DNA from 2 places in the Paenibacillus sp. FSL P4-0338 genome. Region 2 is predicted to be linked to the other one. Evidence: riboswitches for the same ligand, from Rfam matches in the RefSeq annotation. Region 2 holds a riboswitch; the other holds the start of a gene.

Region 1 (10,592 bases), 460 kb from region 2:
GTATACCCGAAGCTGATCTTCCGCTGATCCAGAATCGCGCGGCGGATCTGCTCCATGTACTCCTTCTCCTGTCCTTGCAGCTTATCTTTACTGGTACTCAGCAGCAGGATGCTCTGGCGGAGCCGGGCAGCATTCTCCTTGACATCACCCGGCAGAATCGCTTCAATCTTCCTGCCTGCTGCGGATGCCCGGTTACCATACTCCGTATCGAACCGCTGCTCCACGAAATCTGTCCCGATCAGCAGAGTCACAGCCTCCTCCGCTGTGAAGCTGACCGGGGGCAGGAAATACCCCTTTACCAGTGAATATCCCTGACCTGTAGCTCCTACCACCGGCACTCCGGCTTCACTAAGCGCCTGGATATCGCGGTAGATGGTTCTTACACTAGTCTCGAAGACAGACGCCAGATCCTCTGCCCGTACGACCCCTTTGCGCTGCAGCTCCAGTACGATGGCTAACATGCGGTCTGTCTTGTTCATGCGGCGGCTGCACCCTCTTCATCCTGAAATCAGTTTATGTATTGATTATACTGATTTCCTGTTCGTTTTTCTCCTTACGGCTTCTGATGGAGTACAGAACGAACAGCAGAATGAACCAGAGCGGAGTAAACAGCAGCGCCGGACGGGTCTCGTCGGCAAAGAGCATGATCACTAGAATGGCGGCGAACAGCGTCAGGACAGCATAGTTAATCACCGGGGTGAACGGCGCTTTGAATTTGGAAGCGGCATGTAAATCCGGGCGGTTCCTTTTATACTTGATATGGCAGACCAGCACAACGCCCCAGACCCAGATGAAGCAAATGGCGCTGATTGTAGTCACGATGCCGAAGGCCTGACCCGGAATAAGCTTGCTGAGCAGCGCTCCGGCAGAGATTACTATAGTAGAAATAAACAGGGAATTCGCAGGCACATGATTCCGGTTCAGCTTGCCGAGCTGAGGGGAGGCCTGATTCCTTCTGCTCAGATTGTAGAGAATCCGGCTGGTCGAGAACATCCCGCTGTTGCAGGCGGAGGCCGCCGAGGTTAAGACCACGAAATTGATAATTCCCGCAGCAATCGGAATCCCGACCAGACTGAAGGTGCGCACGAACGGACTTTCAGACGCGCTAAGCTGGGTCCAGGGATTAATGCACAGCAGCACGAAGAGCGCGCCTACATAGAAGAACAGAATCCGCAGCGGAATTTTGTTGATCGCGGACGGGATGTTTTTCTCAGGATTCGCCGTCTCCGCTGCCGATACCCCCACCAGCTCCACGCCGACATAAGCGAATACCACCATCTGGAAGGAGAACAGGAAGCCCTTCACCCCGTTCGGGAATACGCCCCCGTGCTCCCAGAGATTGCGGACCGACACTGAGCCTGCATCCGTCTTGAACTGGGTCACCAGCAGGACAATCCCCAGGCCGATCAGAGCCAGAATCGTAACTACCTTGATCAGAGCAAACCAGAATTCGAGTTCCCCGAAGCTTTTGACCGTTAGCAGATTGAGTCCGAGCAGAATGATCAGGCAGATCACGGCCGGTACCCACTGCGGAATATCGAACCAGTACTGCACATAGACGCCCACTGCAATCACATCGGCCATCGCCGTCATAATCCAGCAGAACCAGTAGGTCCAGCCTGTAATGAATGCCGCGCGCGGCCCCAAGTAATCCTCAGCAATGTCTGTAAAAGATTGATACCCCGCCTTCGAGAGCAGCAGTTCCCCCAGCGCACGCATCACAAAAAACACGGCGATTCCCACGATCAGATACGTAAGCATGATGGAGGGCCCGGCCTGCTGAATTGCCTTGCCCGATCCCAGGAATAAACCTGTGCCAATCGTACCTCCGATGGCGATAAGCTGGACGTGCCGGTTTGCAAGCTCTCTTTTTAATTCTGTCTGTGCCATACCTGTTTCCCCCTTAATGTATACAATGCTGAAAATACGCAAAAAGGAGACTGGATATCATCCAATCTCCCGGTTCATAAGAGGTTCCAAATAAGCTATCTGCCCACGCTGAAGGGAATCAGCCAGGGAAATAGAAATCCGGTACTCTTCTGTCCTTTTGCCTGAGATTGTGAACCCTTCGGCGCTGCGGTCTCCCGCAGTCTCTCCAGAAGCTGCTCCAGCTATAGTGTGATCCATAGCCTTCATAGCTTGCGAATATTTAATTATTTGAAGCGGACTTCATCTAAATATTTGTCAATTCTATTCATAGCCCAGACTTCTGTCAATAACATTAGTTACATCGCTTGTTATTTAACCGTAATTTTGGTTTCCAGATCTTTATAATAGGTTTTAGCCCATTGGCCCTGTTTGTCCTTGAACATTTTCCCGCTGGCATCCTTGGCATACGTAAACGGCTTAACACTAATGGTCTTCGGGACGGCCGGAAAAGCACCGTAGTTCTGCTCCTCAGTACCGCTTGTCTTAACCTTCTCAAACGGCTTGCCCCACGGCGAGCTCACATTCCCTTTCTCATCCACAAGGTCATATAACATTCTCTCCGGGCTCACCTTGGACTTGGCCGCCGCCGGAACTGCGCCCTTGAAGCTCACCTGCAGAGACATTGTTAACGGGGTCATCTGGAAGGATGTCACTGTGTAGCTGAATGTGCTGTTCTTCTTGGAGACGCCCGGCTTCAAGCTTAAGAGGGTCCCCAGCTTGTTCACTTGAACTTTAAAAACAAACGGCTCCTTCACCCCGTTGGCGTAAGTCTTCAGCGTAAGGTCGAATTTATCCGGGATTTGCTGCTTCATCGCGCCCTTATTCAGATAGATCAAGGCTGTGTCCGTATCCTCCGGATTTGTACTGATGGAAGTATCGTACAACAGCTTTTTCCCATTGATTAACACGTCCACATTCCTGGTCTGGTCTAGGAAAGAACCGTTCTTGTCCACCGTCCCTCCGTCCTGCCGGATGCCTGCGATAAATTGATTACTGTCATAGGTCAGATCGGTTAGTGTCAGGGTTACCCCCTCCTGGGTCACGGCCTGATTCGGGGCGGCAGCAAGCTTTTTCTGAACAATCGCCTTCAGAGTGGCGTTATCGCTGGCCGCGAACACGCTGCCCGCCTTATTATCCTTGTTAACATCGGCTGCCGCCGCTACGGGTAAAGAGTATCCCCCGCCGACAACTGTCCCTCCGAGTACAGCGGTTACTGCTGTTGCTATAATTGCTTTCTTCATCGTATTTAAGCTGATCGTGTACATAGCTTTTCTCCTTTGCTTTTGAAGAATATACAAGAATAACGCTTCCCGGCTGCTAGTTTGTGACATAAGTACAGAAATAACGTCTCTGCATAAAAGTCATTTTTGAATAAACAGAGTCATTTACAAGAAAGAATTCCGTTCATCCGCTCTACTATAATAAATTCATCCAGAACAAGTAGAGTGAGGTTAGAACTTATGGCAAATCCTGCACCACAAGCTATGAACACCAAGCTAGCGCCACCGCCCCAGGGCCGTTTCGGCCGTCTGCTGCACAATATCGTGCGATACCGGGTGCTGCTGTTGATGCTGCTGCCCACGTCGATTATCTTTTTCATCAACTGCTATATTCCGATGTTCGGATTATTCATTGCCTTCAAGAACATCAACTACATTGATGGCATTATGGGCAGTCCCTGGGCCGGGCTGGATAACTTCCGGTTCCTCTTCGCCACCTCTGACGCCCTGCGGGTGACCATCAACACCGTGGGTTACAATGTGGTCTTCATTATCTCAGGCCTTATTCTCTCCGTCTCGCTGGCGATTGCGATCAATGAGGTGCGTAACAAGCTGGCCTCGAAGTTCTTCCAGACCGTGATGATTATGCCGAACTTCCTGTCCATGGTCGTGGTCAGCTTCATCGTCTATGCCTTCCTGCACCCGGAGTACGGCTTCCTGGTCAAGCATATTCTGCCGATGTTCGGCTACTCCTCGGTGAACGCTTATATGCATCCTAACGCATGGCCTTACATTCTGTGGATCACCAAAATGTGGCACTCCATCGGGATCGGCAGTGTCATCTACCTTGCAGCCATCACCGGCATCAGCGAAGAGTTGTACGAAGCTGCGGTGATGGACGGGGCCAGCAAATGGCAGCAGATTACCAAGATTACCCTGCCGCTGCTTACGCCGATCATGGTGATTCTCACGATTCTTAACATGGGCGGTATCTTCCGCTCTGACTTCGGGCTGTTCTACCATGTGACCCTGGACTCCGGTGCGCTGCGCTCGACTACGGACGTCATCGACACCTATGTCTACCGGGGCCTGATCCAGCTCAATGACCTGGGGATGTCCTCTGCGGCGAACTTCTATCAATCTGTCGTCGGCTTCTTCCTGGTCATCGGCGCGAACGCTCTGGCCCGTAAGCTGAACCGCGATACGGCGCTTTTCTAGAAACGGAGGATTCTAATGACTACTGCATCCCGAAGCAACCCTTATACCAAAGGCTCTACTACCGCCCAGATTATTCTGAATGTATTCTTCATCGCCTTCAGCCTGGCGTGTATCCTGCCGATCCTGCTCATTGTCGCTATCTCCTTAACCAACGAGAAGGCCTTGACGCTGCAGGGTTACAAGTTCTGGCCCGATCATATCGACGCGTCCGCGTACCAATATTTGTTCAAGCATTCGGAGACACTGGTTAAGGCTTATGGTGTCAGCCTGACCGTTACCCTTATCGGAACTGTTCTGGCCGTGCTGCTGATTGCGCTGTATGCGTATCCGCTCTACCGGAAGGATTTTCCTTTTAAAAAGACATTCAACTTCTACCTGCTGATCACCATGCTGTTCTCGGGAGGGCTTGTCCCCTTCTATCTGCTATATGTGAACTATCTCGATCTGAAGGACTCGCTGGTTGCGCTGATTCTGCCCGGCCTGTCCAATGCCTTCTATATCTTCATCACCCGCACCTTCTTCCAGCAGACGATTCCGGAGGAGATGATTGAATCCGGCAAGCTCGACGGGGCCTCGGAGTGGCGGATCTTCTTCCAGCTGGTGCTGCCGATCTCCCTGCCTGTGCTGGCGACCATCGGACTGTTCACTACGCTGATGTACTGGAATGACTGGTTCAACTCCATGCTATTCATTAATGACACCAATAAGTTCTCGCTGCAGTACGTCATGATTCAGATGATCCGCCAAGCCGAATTCTTCAAAACCCAGCTTGCCGGCACCGGTGTCGCCCTGATGGTACAGGAATCCGTTCCGACCGAAAGTCTGCGGATGGCCATGGTTGTGCTGTCGATTGGTCCGATTCTGTTCATCTATCCGTTCTTCCAGAAGTACTTCACCAAAGGCCTCACGATTGGTGCGATCAAAGGTTAATTGGTCTAGCTCTGGCGTAAATGCCGGTTAGAATATATGATCTAATTATCATTGAGGAGGTTCATACAAATGAGAACAACCAGAAGCTCGGGCGCGGTGCTTGCTGCCCTAACCGCCGTGATACTGGGCATTACCGGATGCGGCGGGGGCAATTCAGGTGCATCCGCACCTTCCAAGGCAGAATCGACAGCAGCAGCTACAACAGCAGGCACGGAAGGCAGCACTAATCCTGACACCTCAACGTTCCGGAAGCTGAAAGTTTACACGGTCGGGAATTTCCCGCAAAATGATACCAAGGCGGTTGTGGACGAGATCAACAAGTATCTCAAAGAAAAAATCAACGCCGAGATTGACTTCCAGGGACTCCCTTGGTCCTCCTGGGCCGAGAAGATGGCACTAGCCTATCAATCCGGTGAACAGGTCGATTTGACCTTTGCTCCGAACTGGGCGGATTTCGCCAATAACGTAGCCAAAGGCGCATTTCTCCCGCTGGATGATCTGTTAGCCAAATATGGACAAGGCATCAAGGACACCCTTGATCCCCGCTTCCTTGACGGCGGAACGGTTGACGGCAAAATCTATGCGATTCCTACCAATAAGGAAATCGGCGAGAGCCATACCATTATGTTCCGCAAGGATCTGGTAGATAAATACGGCTTCGATGTGAACTCAATTGAGACGCTGGAGGACCTGGAGCCATGGCTGCAGACGATCAAGGAGAAGGAACCGGCCATCGCGCCTATCTGGCTATCCGGCAGCGGATCGGATACCCTGGGCTACTTCGACAAGACCAAAGAGAGCATGAAGGAGAACTTCCGTTATGAGCTGGTGGCAGGCGCTCCTGCCGGAATCGTCCTGGATACCAAGACCGATAAGATGGTGATCAGCTCGATGGAGTCCGACACCGCGATCTACCGGATGAAGCTCTATGGCGACTGGTTCAGCAAGGGCTACATTAATAAGGATGCGGCAACGACTAAGACCAGTACTGAAGACGCTTTCAAGGCCGGCAAGACTTGGATGAAATTCGGTTCTGACAAGCCGGACTCCGACAAGGAAGATTCCATCGCCACCGGCATTGAGCTGGTGAAGCTGAAGGGGAATGAACCCGAGATCAGCACAGCCAGCGTCAGCAACTCCATGATGGCCATCGGACGCACCTCGATTGATCCCGAGCGGACGATGATGCTGCTGAACCTGCTGCATACCGACCCCGTTCTGGTCAATCTGATTGACTTCGGCGTAGAGGGCCGGCAGTATGTCAAGGTAGAAGGCAAGGACAACTTCATCAAGCTGCCTGACGGCATTGCTACCCGTGCCGATACCGGCTGGGCACCGGGAATTGAATGGATGTTCGGCAACCAGACCATAACCTATCTGTGGGAAGGCGAAAGTGCCGATAAATGGGAGAAGTTCAAGGCTTATAACGAGAGTGCCCATAAGGTGAAGTCCTTCGGCTTCAACTTCAATACCGACGCTGTCAAAACACAGGTCTCTGTGGTCAGCAATATTATCAAGGAATTCCGCCCGCTGCTGGAAACGGGCAGCCTGGGAGTAGACAAGGTGCTGACGGAATACAATAATAAGCTGAAGGCAAACGGTATTGAGGATATCCGAGCCGAGGTTCAGAAGCAATATGATGCCTGGAAGGCCAAACAATCCTAAACAAACAAGTGGAAACGACTATGCCGTCCTTTTAAGGACGGTATCGTGTCAGCGAGAAATATAAGGATAAGTTGTCGTGTGGAACATACAAATTCTTATATTTTAAGCTAAGGGGAAGGACGGCAGCCGTCCTTCCCCTTTCCTGCCGCTCAGCGTGTAAATGTACCTAAGGATAAGGGGGATGACTGTGAAACTATCATTGCGATTCAAAGTGAGTGCCCTTGTCCTGCTGCTGGTCACGCCGCTGTTCCTCTTTCTCTCCTACACCAATCTCTATTCCACCAACATTGTCCGGGAGAAGGTTGCGAAGTCTGCTTCGGACACGTTGACCCTGCACTTAGGTACTCTCGATGAGCTGCTGGAGCAGACCAGCCATTATCTGCTGCGTACCGCCAATGAGAACATGCTGCTGGAGCTCTATTCGGACAGCGGGCCCGACAGCGTCAATTATTATCTGTCCATCCGTAAGCTGATGGACCAGTGGTACAGCGATGTCAGCTACTACACCATTATCCGCAGTGTCTTCGTCTACCATCAGGACCGGGATGAATTATTCCTCAGCAGCCAGAGAGAGTATTACCAGGAGAAGGAGGTCATTGCCTCCGGGCTGTCTTCACACCTCAAGGCCCCTAATCTCCAGGCCTCCCTGAAGTGGGAGACTGTGACTCTCGGCGGAGAGCCGGTGTTATTCAAGGTGCTGCCGGACAAGAGCGGCCGGCTTCTCATGGGGGTACTGGTCAGTATCGATTCTCTGGCCCAGCCGCTGACCCAGTTGGAGTCTACCGGAGGCAGCGGGCAGGTGGGCATGATCGACAATGACGGTAAATTGCTCTGGGGCCAGTTCGCCAGTGAAGATCTTGCGCTCATCCGCAACCAGCTGGGCCGTCCTGACCGTCCGGTGGATGCCTCGATTCGCCTGAGTAACGGCAATTCGTATTTGCTGATTGACAAGCCTTCGCAGTATTCCAATCTGAATGTCTTCTTCCTGCTTGACGAGAAATCGATTCTGGACGAGCTGCCGATCTTCCAGCGGATCATCAAGGTCATTCCTTTCGTCATTATCCTCGTAATGGTTATTCTGCTGGCTCTGCTCAGCAGGCTGGTGTTCAAGCCTATCCAGCAATTGACCAGCGGGATGCGCATCCTGGGGAAGGGGCAGCTGGAATACCGGCTGAAGGATGGCAACAGCAGAGAGTTCCAGATCATTACGATGCAATTCAACCAGATGGCGGAGCAGATCGGTAATCTCAAGATTGATGTGTATGAGGAGCAGATGAAGGTGCAGCAGGCCGAGCTGAAGCATCTTCAGGCGCAGATCAATCCTCATTTTTTCATGAATTCCTTGAATATCGTCTTTCATCTGGTAGAGCTGAAGCAATATGCGCTGATCAAAAAGATGATCGGACATCTGGTCTCCCACTTCCGCTTCATTATGAATACCAATGACGCCTGGATTCCGCTGCGCGGCGAGCTGGGTCATATTCAGAATTATATCGAGATTCAGATGGTCATGTATCCCAACAAGCTGTCTTATGAGGTGCAGCTTCCGCAGGAGCTTGAGTCTACACTGATTCCGCCGCTGCTGATCCAGCCCTTCGTCGAGAATGCGATCAAGCATGGATTCATCAACAATTCGAAGCCCTTCAACGTTGGCATAACCGTCAGTGAAGATGCAGGGGAGAGCGGAAATTCCTGCATTACCATTCAGATCCGCGATTCCGGGCCGGGCTTCTCCGCAGCTCAGCTCGACATGCTCAATCATGGCGTGTATGAGCGCAAGCCGACAGACCGCCATCTGGGAATATGGAACGTATACAGACGCATGCTGATGTTCTATAACAACCGGGCACGGCTTACCTTCCACAATGCTCCAGACGGAGGCGCGGTTGTGGAAATCAGACTACCCGTTCAAAAGGAGCTGTGACGTTCAATGTACAGAGTTCTAATCGTTGACGACCAATACTTCGCCTTGCTCGGCCTCCAGCAGGGGGTGGATTGGAGCGCGCTTAGCGTGTCGGATGTCTGTCTGGCAGAGAATGTGGATCAGGCAATTGCTATTCTTGAGCAGAAGCCCGTAGATCTGCTGATCTGCGATATCGAAATGCCGGGCAGAAACGGCCTTGAGCTGCTGGCCTGGGTGAAGCAATCTGCTCCCGGTACGCTGACGATTATGCTGACCTGCCATGCCGATTTCGAGTATGCCCAGCGCGCGATTTATCACGGTGCCTTCCATTATCTGCTCAAGCCGGTAGACTATGAGGAATTGATGAAGATCTCCCGTGAGGCGCTCGCTGAGATCAGCAAGCAGAAGGAGCAGCAGCAGTTCGAGACCCTGATCCAGGAATACCGGAGACAGTGGGAGCATCAGCTGCCGCTACTGGTGGAACGGTTCTGGCAGGATATTCTCAGCCAGCGGGCGGCGCCCGTGCTGGAATCGCTCACCCTTCCGGCGAACACCTACAATCTGGATCTGCAGCCCGGGGACCGCTACTTCCTAGCTCTGCTGGGGCTGGAGCAGTGGAAGGAGAACCTTAGTGCACGGGATGAGACGATTATGGAATATGCGCTGCGCAATATGGCCGATGAGCTGCTGCTAAGCGGGCTGGAAGGCACCGTGCTGCAGGATCAGGTCGGCCATAATCTGGCGGTCATCTACGTGCGTGGCGATATGAAGGCCGTCCGGCATACGCTGGAGCAGAATGGCCGCACCTTCCTGGATACCTGCGGGCGGCTGCTGCATTGCTCCCTGTCGATCTACATCAGCGCGGGCGTCCCTCTGTCCGGTATCATGAGCGCATATACGGATGTCACTGAACGGGAACAACGCAACCTGAACCGTTCGCGTCAGGTGTTCGGACCGGAGGATCAGGCGTATGGCCGAGATCTGCCGCTTGCGCCGGGGCCTCAGGCAGCGCCTATGCACATCTTCGGAGAGTGGGCGACCCTCCTGGAGCTTGGCGAGCTGGAGGAGCTGGAGCGCCGTGTGACCCTGTGGTTCTCGGGCATTGAGCCTGGCCGCTGGACAAGTGAACTGCACCGTCAGCTTATTCACGGCATCCTGTTCATTGTACACACCGTTCTCGCCAAAAAAGGCTTATCCGCACACGCCTCAGCCGAGCTGAAGCCCTTGATGGATAAGGAGAATTATCCGAAGCATTCCGCTTCGCTCCAGCATTGGGCGCTGGAATGCCTGCGAGCCGTAATGCGCTTATTGCAGACCAGCAATAACGTATCCTCGGCCACAGTCACCAAGATCCGGCAGTATATCCGCTCGCGTCTGAGCGAGGAGATCACCCGGGATGAGCTGGCCGCGTATGTGTACTTGAACCCGGCCTACTTGTCGCGGCTGTTCAAGAAGGAGACCGGGCTGTCGATCTCAGATGTGATCATACAGGAGCGGCTGCAGAAGGCCAAGCAACTGCTGGAGGAGACCGAGCTGAAGATTACCGATATCGCCGAGCAGGTCGGATACACCAGCCTCGGCAGCTTCTCCAACCTGTTCAAGCGGGTCGTCGGCACCACTCCGCAGCAATACCGTGCGCGGAATAGGAAGTGAGCGGGGGCGCGGGGACGTTAGTGACACCAGGAGCACTAGGCATAGGAACCGCTGCGCTAGCACATTCAGCAGAC
Region 2 (10,592 bases):
TTCACCGGTCAGGGAACCGGGGTCCTTCATAATCTCCTCCGGGGTCCCTTGGGCAATGATTTGGCCGCCGTGTTTGCCAGCTCCCGGTCCAATGTCGATAATATAGTCAGCCGCCATCATGGTATCCTCATCATGCTCAACAACAATGAGCGTATTGCCGAGGTCACGCATATGGGCCAGTGTAGCAATCAGGCGGTCATTATCCCGCTGATGCAGGCCGATACTTGGCTCATCCAGAATGTAGAGGACTCCCATCAGACTGGAGCCGATCTGGGTAGCCAGCCTGATGCGCTGGGCTTCCCCGCCGGATAGAGAACCTGCTGACCGGCTAAGGGTCAGATAATTCAGCCCCACATTCACCAGGAAGCCTAGCCGGCTGCTGATTTCCTTGAGGATCAGATTGGCAATCGCTGTTTCTTTCTCACTAAGCTTCAGATCTGCGAAAAAGTCCAGGCAATCCCCAATGGAAAGATCCGTCACATCGGCAACATTCCGCTCATTGATGGTCACCGCCAGAATCTCTTTCTTGAGCCGCTTTCCCTTACACGAATGGCAGGGCTTGGCGCTCATGAAGCCTTCAATGAACTCACGGATACCCTCAGAGGCTGTATCACGGTACCGGCGCTCCAGATTAGGAATTATTCCCTCAAACGCAACGAGAGCGTCTTTGCGCTGGCCGAAGTCGTTCTCATACCGGAAGCGGATCTTCTCGCTGCCCGTTCCGTGCAGCAGCTTGTTCATATGCTCTGGCGACAGGCTGCTGACCGGTACATTCTGCGGTATTTTGAAATGCTCGCATACAGATTTCAGGAACTGTGGATAGTAGTTCGACGTACTGCCTGTCCAGGCCAGGAAAGCTCCTTCTTCAATGGACTTCTCCATATCCGGGATCAGCAGATCGGGATCGACTACCATATTCATCCCCAGCCCGTCACACTCAGGGCAGGCCCCAAATGGGCTGTTGAAGGAGAACATGCGCGGCGCCAGCTCTTCTATGCTGAATCCGCAGACTGGACAAGCAAAGCTGGCACTGAACAACAGCTCTTCCTGGCCCATCACATCAACGAGAATCTGACCGCCGGACAGCTTCAGCGCAGTCTCCAAAGAATCGGTAAGCCGGGTCTCGATATCATCCTTAATCACAATCCGGTCAACAACAACCTCAATCGTATGCTTTTTATTCTTCTCCAGTACAATATCTTCCGTCACTTCGCGTAGTTCACCATCCACACGTACACGGACGAAGCCTTGCTTCGAGATATCTGTGAAGAGACCCTTATGCTCACCCTTACGGCCGGAAATGACTGGGGCCAGAATCTGCAGGCGAGTCTTCTCCGGGTATTGCATAATCCGGTCCACCATCTGTTCGACGGTCTGCGAAGTGATCTCTATGCCATGATCCGGACAATGCGGATGGCCAACCCGGGCAAAAAGCAGCCGCAGATAGTCATAGATTTCCGTAACCGTCCCTACCGTGGAACGCGGGTTACGGCTAGTAGTCTTCTGATCAATCGATATGGCCGGAGAGAGTCCGTCGATGGAATCTACATCCGGCTTCTCCATCTGGCCCAGGAACTGGCGGGCATACGCAGACAAAGACTCCACATACCGGCGTTGTCCCTCGGCGTAGATGGTGTCGAAGGCCAGGGAGGATTTACCCGAACCGCTCAGCCCCGTTAGCACGACGAAGCGGTCACGCGGAATCGTTACGTCGATGTTCTTGAGATTATGGGCCCTTGCGCCCTTGATTACTATACTTTCATGTGCCAACGGTACCTCTCCTTTAAGGGGAATTTAAAATGGAAAAACATTACCTTTCGATCCCTCCCAAACCCTCCCTTCCAAGGGAGGGCCCCAAGGGTTGCACCCTCTGGACACCCGCAAGCTCGGCGGAAGGAATTAGGTTGGTGAATGGACGACTACTGGGGCAATGGGCCCGCTAACCCCTACGGGGCCGCTCCTACGATTAGAGCGATTCGGCTCGCTGTGGCTTGCCGACAACGCTGTCCCTCCGGGATACGCGCTAAGGGCTTAACAGCGGGCTGTCCCTTCGGGATACGCAAGGACGTGGCCCCTTTATCTTCAAAAGGAACGGCCTGAATAGCACCGTTCCCTGGATCGTTAACTTCAGCGCCGGGTTACTCTGCCCGCAGTTCAAGCAAGGCATCGCGCAGCTCGGCGGCGCGTTCGAATTGCAGGTTCTTGGCGGCGTCCTTCATCTCGGCCTCCAGGCGCTGCATCAGGCTCTGTTTGTCTTTCTTGTTCAGCTTGCCGCCGACACCGGTGAGGTAATCGGCCTTGGACTCGGCCACCTTGGTCGCCTCGATGATGTCGCGGACCTTCTTGTTGATGGTTGTCGGGGTAATCCCGTGCTTCTCATTATGAGCCATTTGAATCTCACGGCGGCGCTGGGTTTCGCTCATTGCCTTCTCCATGGAATCTGTTATGCGGTCCCCATACAAAATAACACGCCCGTCAGAGTTACGCGCGGCCCGCCCGATCGTCTGGATCAGCGAACGCTCGGAACGGAGGAACCCTTCCTTATCGGCATCCAGGATGGCGACAAGCGAGACCTCCGGCAGGTCAAGACCCTCTCTAAGCAGGTTAATACCGACCAGCACGTGGAAGGTACCCAGACGGAGATCACGCAGGATTGCCATCCGCTCCAGCGTCTTGATATCAGAGTGCATATAACGTACCTTGATGCCAATCTCCTTGAAGTAGTCCGTCAGGTCCTCAGACATCTTCTTCGTAAGGGTGGTAACGAGTACACGTTCATCGCGTTCTACCCGGTCACGGATTTCACTAATCAGATCATCGATCTGTCCTTCGGTAGGACGCACTTCTATAATCGGGTCAAGCAGACCGGTAGGACGGATAATCTGCTGAACCATAGTATCGCAATGCTCCATCTCATAAGGGCCCGGTGTTGCGGACACATATACAATCTGGCTTACCTTGTCTTCGAATTCCTCGAATTGCAGCGGACGGTTATCCAACGCAGACGGCAGGCGGAATCCATGCTCCACCAGGACGGTCTTACGCGCACGGTCACCATTATACATCGCCCGGATCTGCGGAAGCGTAGCATGGGACTCGTCGATCACAATCAGCATATCATCCGGGAAATAGTCCATCAGCGTATAAGGAGTAGCTCCCGGCTCACGGAAGGTAAGCGGACCGGAGTAGTTCTCGATTCCCGAACAAAAGCCGACTTCCTTCATCATCTCGATATCATAACGGGTCCGCTGCTCCAGGCGCTGAGCCTCCAGCAGCTTGCCTGCTCCATTAAGCACAGCCAGCCGCTCCTCAAGCTCACGTTCAATATTAACAAGGGCTACACGCATCGTCTCTTCCTGGGTGACAAAGTGGGACGCAGGGAAGATCGCAATATGATCTCGTTCGCCGATCAGTTCGCCTGTCAGAACGTCTATCTCCGTGATCCGCTCGATCTCGTCTCCGAACAATTCAACCCGGATCGCATGTTCTCCCTGGGATGCCGGGAAGATCTCAACGACATCCCCGCGTACACGGAACGTACCGCGCACAAAATTAATATCGTTACGCTGATACTGGATATCTACGAGCCGGCTCAGAATCTGATTACGCGGCTTCTCCATCCCTACCCGCAGCGAGAGCAGCAAGCTTCCATATTCCTTCGGCGAACCGAGGCCATAAATACACGACACACTCGCCACAATAATAACGTCACGGCGTTCGAACAACGAGCTGGTTGCAGAGTGGCGGAGCTTGTCGATTTCTTCATTTATGCTGGAGTCTTTCTCAATGTAGGTATCAGAGGAAGGAATGTACGCCTCAGGCTGGTAGTAATCGTAGTAACTGACGAAGTAATCCACGGAATTGCTTGGAAAAAATTCTTTGAACTCACTCGCCAGCTGTGCAGCAAGCGTCTTGTTGTGCGCAATGACCAGCGTCGGGCGGTTCAATTTGGAAATCACTTGCGCGATGGTAAAGGTCTTGCCTGTACCTGTCGCTCCCAGCAGCGTCTGGTGCTTCTTGCCCTGCCGGATGCCGTCCACTAACTCTTCTATGGCATGAGGCTGATCGCCCTGGGGTGTATACTCGGACTCCAGTTCAAAAGTCTTCGTACTGACGACAATATCACTCATTTGCCCGTCTCCCCTCTATCGTCTAGAATATATGAATATATTATAATTTTAACCCTAATTATCCTTCATCCATACCATACTGAAAAATATGGAAGATAGGAATGCACGTTCCCGTTTATTATACAGCGTTGCCCAGACTGTTGCAAACCATAATATATAGAAATTTAAGGAGCCTGAATTTATGGATTTCATTACAATACTCGGCCTGCTGGCCGGAATTGCCGCTATGATCGGCGGTTTTCTGTGGGAAGGCGGCAGCCTGTCCGGCCTGCTGCAGCCCAATGCTGCCCTGATCGTGTTCGGCGGCACCCTTGCGGCGGTGCTCATCAGCTTCCCGGGGTCCAAGCTCCGCAGCATTCCGGCGGCGCTCCGCCTGGCTTTTGACCGGCAACGGGATACCAGCCGGGAACAAGCCGAAGAGCTGATTGCCATGGCTGCACTCACGCGGCGCGGCGGTGTTCTCGCCCTGGAGAAACGGGCAGAAGAACATCCCGATCCCTTCACCCGTGAAGGCCTGTTTCTGATTGTCGACGGCAATGACCCGGATCAGGTCCGCCAGATCCTGGAGCTTGGGATGGATGCCAAGGAGCTGAAATATGAAGGCTATGCCAAAATATTCGAAGCCGCCGGCGGCTATGCACCGACCATGGGCATTATCGGTACCGTTATGGGGCTAATCCGGGTTCTAAGCAATTTAACGGACCCTTCCAATCTGGGTGCGTCGATTGCCGTAGCTTTTACAGCAACACTCTATGGCGTAGCCAGTGCCAATCTACTCTTTTTACCCATCGCCTCCAAAATCAAATCCCGCAGCCAAAGTGAGCTGGGCACCATGGAGATGCTGCTCGTCGGCATTCTGTCCCTGCAGAATGGGGATCACCCGCATCTGGTCCGGCAAAAGCTGGCCCCTTTCCTGACAGACGCTCCTAAACGCAGCATCCGCACCAGCCCGGAGGAACCGCTATGAGACAAAGAAACCGCCGGCAGCCCCGTGCCGCCGCCGGCAAGGAGAGCCGGGACCGCTGGATGATTACCTACGCGGATCTGATCACGCTTCTGCTTATTTTCTTCGTGATTCTGTATGCTATGAGCAGCTTGGATTCGCAGAAGTATGCCATTGTCAGCGGCTCCTTATCGGATACCTTCAAGAGCGGAAGTGCAGTGCTGGAAGGCGGAAGCGGCGTGCTGGAAGGCAATCAGGGAATCACCGGGGCTGGCGTTTCGAAGGGTCATAATGAAGACGGTGGAGACACTGGCGCTCCTTCAGCCACAGACTCTGCGGATGCGGACGGGCTGAATGGAACCGGGCAAACAGGAGATGGGGCGGGGCACCAGCCGTCAGCGCGCGAGCTTGCTTTTCGGGAACAGGAAGCGAAGCTGGCTGCTCTTATGGGCGTCATCACGGAGTATGTGGAGGAGAATAACCTTGGGGAACAGATTTTTGTTGCTGATAAGCCGCAGGGCATTGCCATCACGCTGAGTGACCGGTTCCTGTTCGATGCGGGAAAGGCTGAGTTGAAATCCCCTGCCTTCCCTGCACTGCGCCAGCTCTCCGGCCTATTCCGCGGTATCGGCGCTACCATCAGCATCGAAGGCCACACCGACAATGTTCCCGTGACACCAGGATCAGTGTACAAAGACAACTGGGAGTTATCGGGCGCCCGGGCGCTGTCCGTCCTGCGCTTTTTTCTGGACAAAGAGGGGCTGAGCCCTGATACCTTCCAGTACGCAGGTTATGCCGATACCCGGCCTGCTTACGATAATACAACCACTGAGGGAAAGCAGCGGAACCGCCGGGTTGAACTGATTGTGCTGCGCCAGCTTCAGGAGAAGGAGTAAGATACAGACGCAAAAAGACAGACCTCTCACATTAGTAACATCTAATGTTATAAAGAGAGGTCTGCCGTATTAACATCCGCTTCCGCAAATAAGCTACCTTTTATTCCCCAACCAGTTCCTTGTACGCAGCCGCATCCAGCAGGCCGGTTACTGCCTCTCCGAACTCTGCATCAAGCTCCAGCTCAAAAATCCAGCCGTCCCCGTAAGGGTGATCGTTGATCAGCTCCGGGCTGGCCTCCAGCGCATCGTTGATCTTGGTCACCTTGCCTGATACGGGTGAATATAGCTCCGATACGGTCTTCACGGATTCGATACTGCCCACGCTGTCGCCTGCGGAGATCGCCGCGCCTACTTCCGGAAATTCTACAAACACGATATCGCCCAGCAGATGCTGCGCATGATCCGTAATCCCTACACGTACTACGCGTCCCTCGCCCTGCTGCGCCCACTCATGCTCTTCGCTGTATAGCAGGTTGTCAAGCACTTCACTCATGTCCAAGCCGCCTCTTTTCCGTAATTGGAGTTCTAAATTTAGTTATAGCCTAAGTTATCGGCTTGCCTAATGTCAATATAACTGACAGTAAAATTAAATTTGTCAACTTTTTGACGTTTTTTGATTGACAGGGCAGAGGGTTACCCGGTTTAATGGAGTCAGTAGAAAAACATATGGTTTGCGAATGATGGCATAGGGAGAGACTGTCTCACAGGAAGACAGCGCCGAAGGAGTAAGCCCGGGATGGGTGAATCTCTCAGGCAAAAGGACCTTTGCCGGACGCATCTCTGGAGAGCATCCGGGTGCCTGCGCCGCAGGCTTCACGGATCACCAACGGGGAAACCTGCGCTTCATTGCAGGGTAACTCTCAGGTACCAAGGACAGAGCGGAAGTCCATTTATGCATGCGTGCATAATGGCTTTCGCCTGTCCTTTTTCGTATGTAATCAGACCAAGGGAGTGACAAGATGGAGTCTTTGAGAAGAACGCCTTTTTATGACCTCTATGCCGCTTATGCGGAGTCCAGATGTATTGATTTCGGCGGCTGGGAGCTGCCGGTGCAGTTCACCGGCATCGTGAAGGAGCATGAAGCCGTCCGTGAACGGGCCGGACTGTTCGATGTCTCCCACATGGGGGAATTCATGGTTACCGGGAGCGGTGCAGAAGCCTTCCTCCAGAGAATGACCACGAATGATGTCACCCGCCTGGAAGACGGCGCAGCGCAGTACACCCTGATGCTCTACCCAAGCGGCGGAGTGGTGGACGATCTGCTGGTATACCGGCTGGGCGTGGAGCGTTACATGCTTGTCGTCAATGCGTCCAATATCGACAAGGACTTCCAGTGGCTGCAGGAGCATCTTACCGCTGAATTCAGCGGCGTCAGTCTGAAGAATATCTCGGATGAGACGCTGCTGCTCGCGTTGCAGGGTCCGCTGGCAGAGACGATTCTGGCCAAGGTCACGCAGGTGTCTCTAACAGAGCTTAAGCCGTTCCACTTCCTCGAACACGCTGAAGTCTGCGGCGTCACCGTCCTGCTCTCCCGTACCGGATATACCGGTGAGGACGGCTTCGAGCTGTATGCTCCCGCAGATACAGCAGCAGCACTCTGGAACGGCCTGCTGGACGCTGGCGCTCCGCATGGCCTGACGCCTGCCGGACTCGGCGCACGCGATACGCTCCGCTTCGAAGCCAAGCTGCCGCTGTACGGCCAGGAGCTGTCGGCGGAGATTACGCCGCTTGAAGCCGGTGTCCAGTTCTTCGTGAAGCTGGACGCCGGCGATTTCATCGGCCGCGATGCCCTGCTGAAGCAGAAGGAAGCCGGTCTGCCCCGGCGTCTTGTGGGCCTGGAGATGATCGACCGCGGCATTCCCCGTTCCCACTACCCTGTGTACGCGGACGGAGTGAAGATCGGTGAAGTAACGACTGGCACCCAGTCCCCGACCCTGAAGCGGAATCTCGGACTCGCCCTGCTGGACGCTGCCTATACGGAGATCGGCACAGAGGTGTACGTGGAGATTCGCGGCAAGCAGCTCAAGGCTGCCGTCATCAAAGCCCCATTCTACAAAAGAAGCCAAGGAGTGAAGCCGCAATGAAGCACCGCTATCTGCCAATGACTGAGCAAGACCGCGCAGAAATGATGGAGACCGTAGGCATACAATCCATCGATGAGCTGTTCGCCGATATTCCGCAGTCTGTCCGTTACCAGGGAACCCTGCCGATGTCCGGCGCCTTGGACGAATACGCACTGCTTCGCCATATGAAGGGCCTGGCTGACAAGAATGCCGACTTCGATACCCACACCAGCTTCCTGGGCGCCGGATTGTACGACCACCACGTTCCGGTCGTCATCAACCATGTGATTTCCCGTTCGGAATTCTATACTGCCTACACTCCTTACCAGCCGGAGATCAGCCAGGGGGAGCTTCAGGCGATCTTTGAATTCCAATCCTATATCTGTGAGCTGACCGGCATGAAGGTTGCCAATGCCAGTATGTATGACGGCGCAACCGCCTTCTCCGAAGCGGCTGTGTTGGCCGCAGGCGCCACCAAACGCAAGAAACTGATTGTCTCCCGTACAGTTCACCCGGAAGCGCGTCAGGTGCTGCGTACCTCCGCCAACGCCTGGGGTCTGCAAATTGTAGAGATTGACTATGCTGACGGGGTAACGGATCTTGCCAAGCTGGCCGAAGCCATCGACAGCGATACCGCTGCCGTTCTGGTTCAGTCCCCCAACTTCTTCGGCGGGATTGAGGATCTGCGCGGGATCGAACCGCTGATCCATGCGGTTAAGGGACTGCTTGTCGTCAGCGCGAATCCCATTGCACTTGGCGTATTGGAGTCTCCCGGACGGCTTGGCGCAGATATCGTTGTCGGTGACGCGCAGCCGCTGGGAATTGCCGCTTCGCTCGGCGGTCCGACCTGCGGATTCTTCGCCGTTGCCGAGCCGCTCATGCGCCGGATGCCGGGCCGGATCGTCGGCCAGACGGTTGACCGGAATGGCAAGCGCGGCTTCGTGCTGACGCTGCAAGCCCGCGAACAGCATATCCGCCGGGAGAAGGCGACCTCGAATATCTGCTCCAATCAGGCGCTCTTGGCGCTGTGCGCTTCCGTCTACTTGTCCGTGATGGGCAAGGAGGGCATGCGCGAGGTTGGTGAGTTGAACATCCGCAAGAGCCACTATGCCGTTGGGCGGCTGGCTGAAATCACTGGCGCAGAGCGCGTCTTCACTGCCCCGTTCTTCAATGAATTCGTCCTGAAGCTCCCGGAGGGCAGCAGTGTGAGTGCGGTTAACTCCAAGCTGCTGAAGGAAGGCTATCTGGGCGGTTATGACTTAAGCCGGGATTATCCCGAGCTGGCCGGACATATGCTGGTTGCCGTAACGGAGAAACGAAGCAAGACCGAAATTGACGAATTCGCAAGCGCACTGGAGGGCTGTGTATGAAACCGGAACAAAGTCTGATTTTTGAATTAAGCCGTCCAGGCCGCTCTGCCTACTCCCTGCCTCTGTGTGATGTGCCGCAGGACGAGGGCCTTGGCTCACTCATTCCTGAAGGGCTGCTGCGCAGTGAGCCGGTCGTACTGCCGGAGGTATCCGAGGTGGATGTGATCCGCCACTATACCGCCCTGTCCCGCCGCAACTTCGGAGTTGACAACGGCTTCTATCCGCTCGGCTCCTGCACGATGAAATACAACCCCAAGATCAACGAGGATGTCGCCCGCTTCCCGGGACTCTCCAAGATCCATCCGTATCAGCCGGAAGAGAGCATCCAGGGTGCGCTTGAACTGATGTACACGCTGCAAAAGGATCTCGCCGCCCTGACCGGCATGGATGCCGTATCCCTGCAGCCCGCTGCCGGCGCCCACGGCGAGTGGACCGGCCTGATGATGATCCGCGCCTACCATGAGAGCCGCGGCGAAGTCCGCTCCAAAGTGATCGTGCCCGATTCCTCGCACGGCACCAACCCGGCCAGTGCCGCCGCAGCCGGTCTCGACACCGTGACCATCCCCTCCAATGACAAGGGAATGGTGGACCTCGAAGCACTGAAGGCCGCTGTCGGCAGCGACACCGCCGCGCTGATGCTCACGAACCCGAGTACCCTCGGACTCTTCGAGACGCAGATCGTCGAGATCGCCGCGATTGTCCATGAAGCGGGTGGCCTGCTCTATTATGACGGAGCGAACTCCAACGCGATTATGGGCATCACCCGCCCGGGCGATATGGGCTTCGATGTGGTGCATCTCAATCTGCACAAGACGATGAGTACGCCGCATGGCGGCGGAGGTCCGGGAGCCGGACCAGTCGGTGTAAAGGCGAAGCTGATCCCGTTCCTGCCGCAGCCTACTGTGGCCCAGAACGAAGACGGCAGCTTCACGCTGGACTGCGGCGGGCCGGAATCAATCGGCCGCGTCAAAGCCTTTTACGGCAACTTCGGGATTCTCGTCCGTGCTTATGCGTATATCCGCACCTACGGTCCTGACGGCTTGCGTGAGGTGTCCGAGAACGCCGTGCTGAACGCCAACTATATGATGCACCGGCTGGCTCCTTACTTCGAGATTCCCTTCCCGGGCATCTGCAAGCATGAATTCGTCATGTCCGGCAAGAACCTTAAGCAATACGGCGTCCGTACCCTC

The links. Region 2 has a riboswitch for glycine ahead of gcvT (glycine cleavage system aminomethyltransferase GcvT). Riboswitches for the same ligand answer to the same signal wherever they lie in the genome.
Region 1: another riboswitch for glycine. It lies ahead of MKZ07_RS22225 (amino acid permease); the one in region 2 lies ahead of gcvT (glycine cleavage system aminomethyltransferase GcvT).

Annotation. Positions count from the first base shown of each region.
Region 1 covers NZ_JBBOCG010000001.1:5,055,823-5,066,414, forward strand. Annotated here, with positions in the region: gene MKZ07_RS22220 (helix-turn-helix transcriptional regulator) at 1-479, opposite strand, end outside; gene MKZ07_RS22225 (amino acid permease) at 514-1,890, opposite strand; glycine riboswitch at 2,030-2,109, opposite strand; gene MKZ07_RS22230 (DUF5643 domain-containing protein) at 2,238-3,194, opposite strand; gene MKZ07_RS22235 (ABC transporter permease) at 3,390-4,367, shown strand; gene MKZ07_RS22240 (carbohydrate ABC transporter permease) at 4,383-5,297, shown strand; gene MKZ07_RS22245 (ABC transporter substrate-binding protein) at 5,367-6,962, shown strand; gene MKZ07_RS22250 (sensor histidine kinase) at 7,150-8,886, shown strand; gene MKZ07_RS22255 (helix-turn-helix domain-containing protein) at 8,893-10,518, shown strand.
Region 2 covers NZ_JBBOCG010000001.1:4,590,877-4,601,468, forward strand. Annotated here, with positions in the region: gene uvrA (excinuclease ABC subunit UvrA) at 1-1,770, opposite strand, end outside; gene uvrB (excinuclease ABC subunit UvrB) at 2,139-4,130, opposite strand; gene MKZ07_RS20200 (flagellar motor protein) at 4,312-5,097, shown strand; gene MKZ07_RS20205 (flagellar motor protein MotB) at 5,094-5,969, shown strand; gene gcvH (glycine cleavage system protein GcvH) at 6,070-6,462, opposite strand; glycine riboswitch at 6,647-6,744, shown strand; glycine riboswitch at 6,748-6,848, shown strand; gene gcvT (glycine cleavage system aminomethyltransferase GcvT) at 6,929-8,053, shown strand; gene gcvPA (aminomethyl-transferring glycine dehydrogenase subunit GcvPA) at 8,050-9,402, shown strand; gene gcvPB (aminomethyl-transferring glycine dehydrogenase subunit GcvPB) at 9,399-10,592, shown strand, end outside.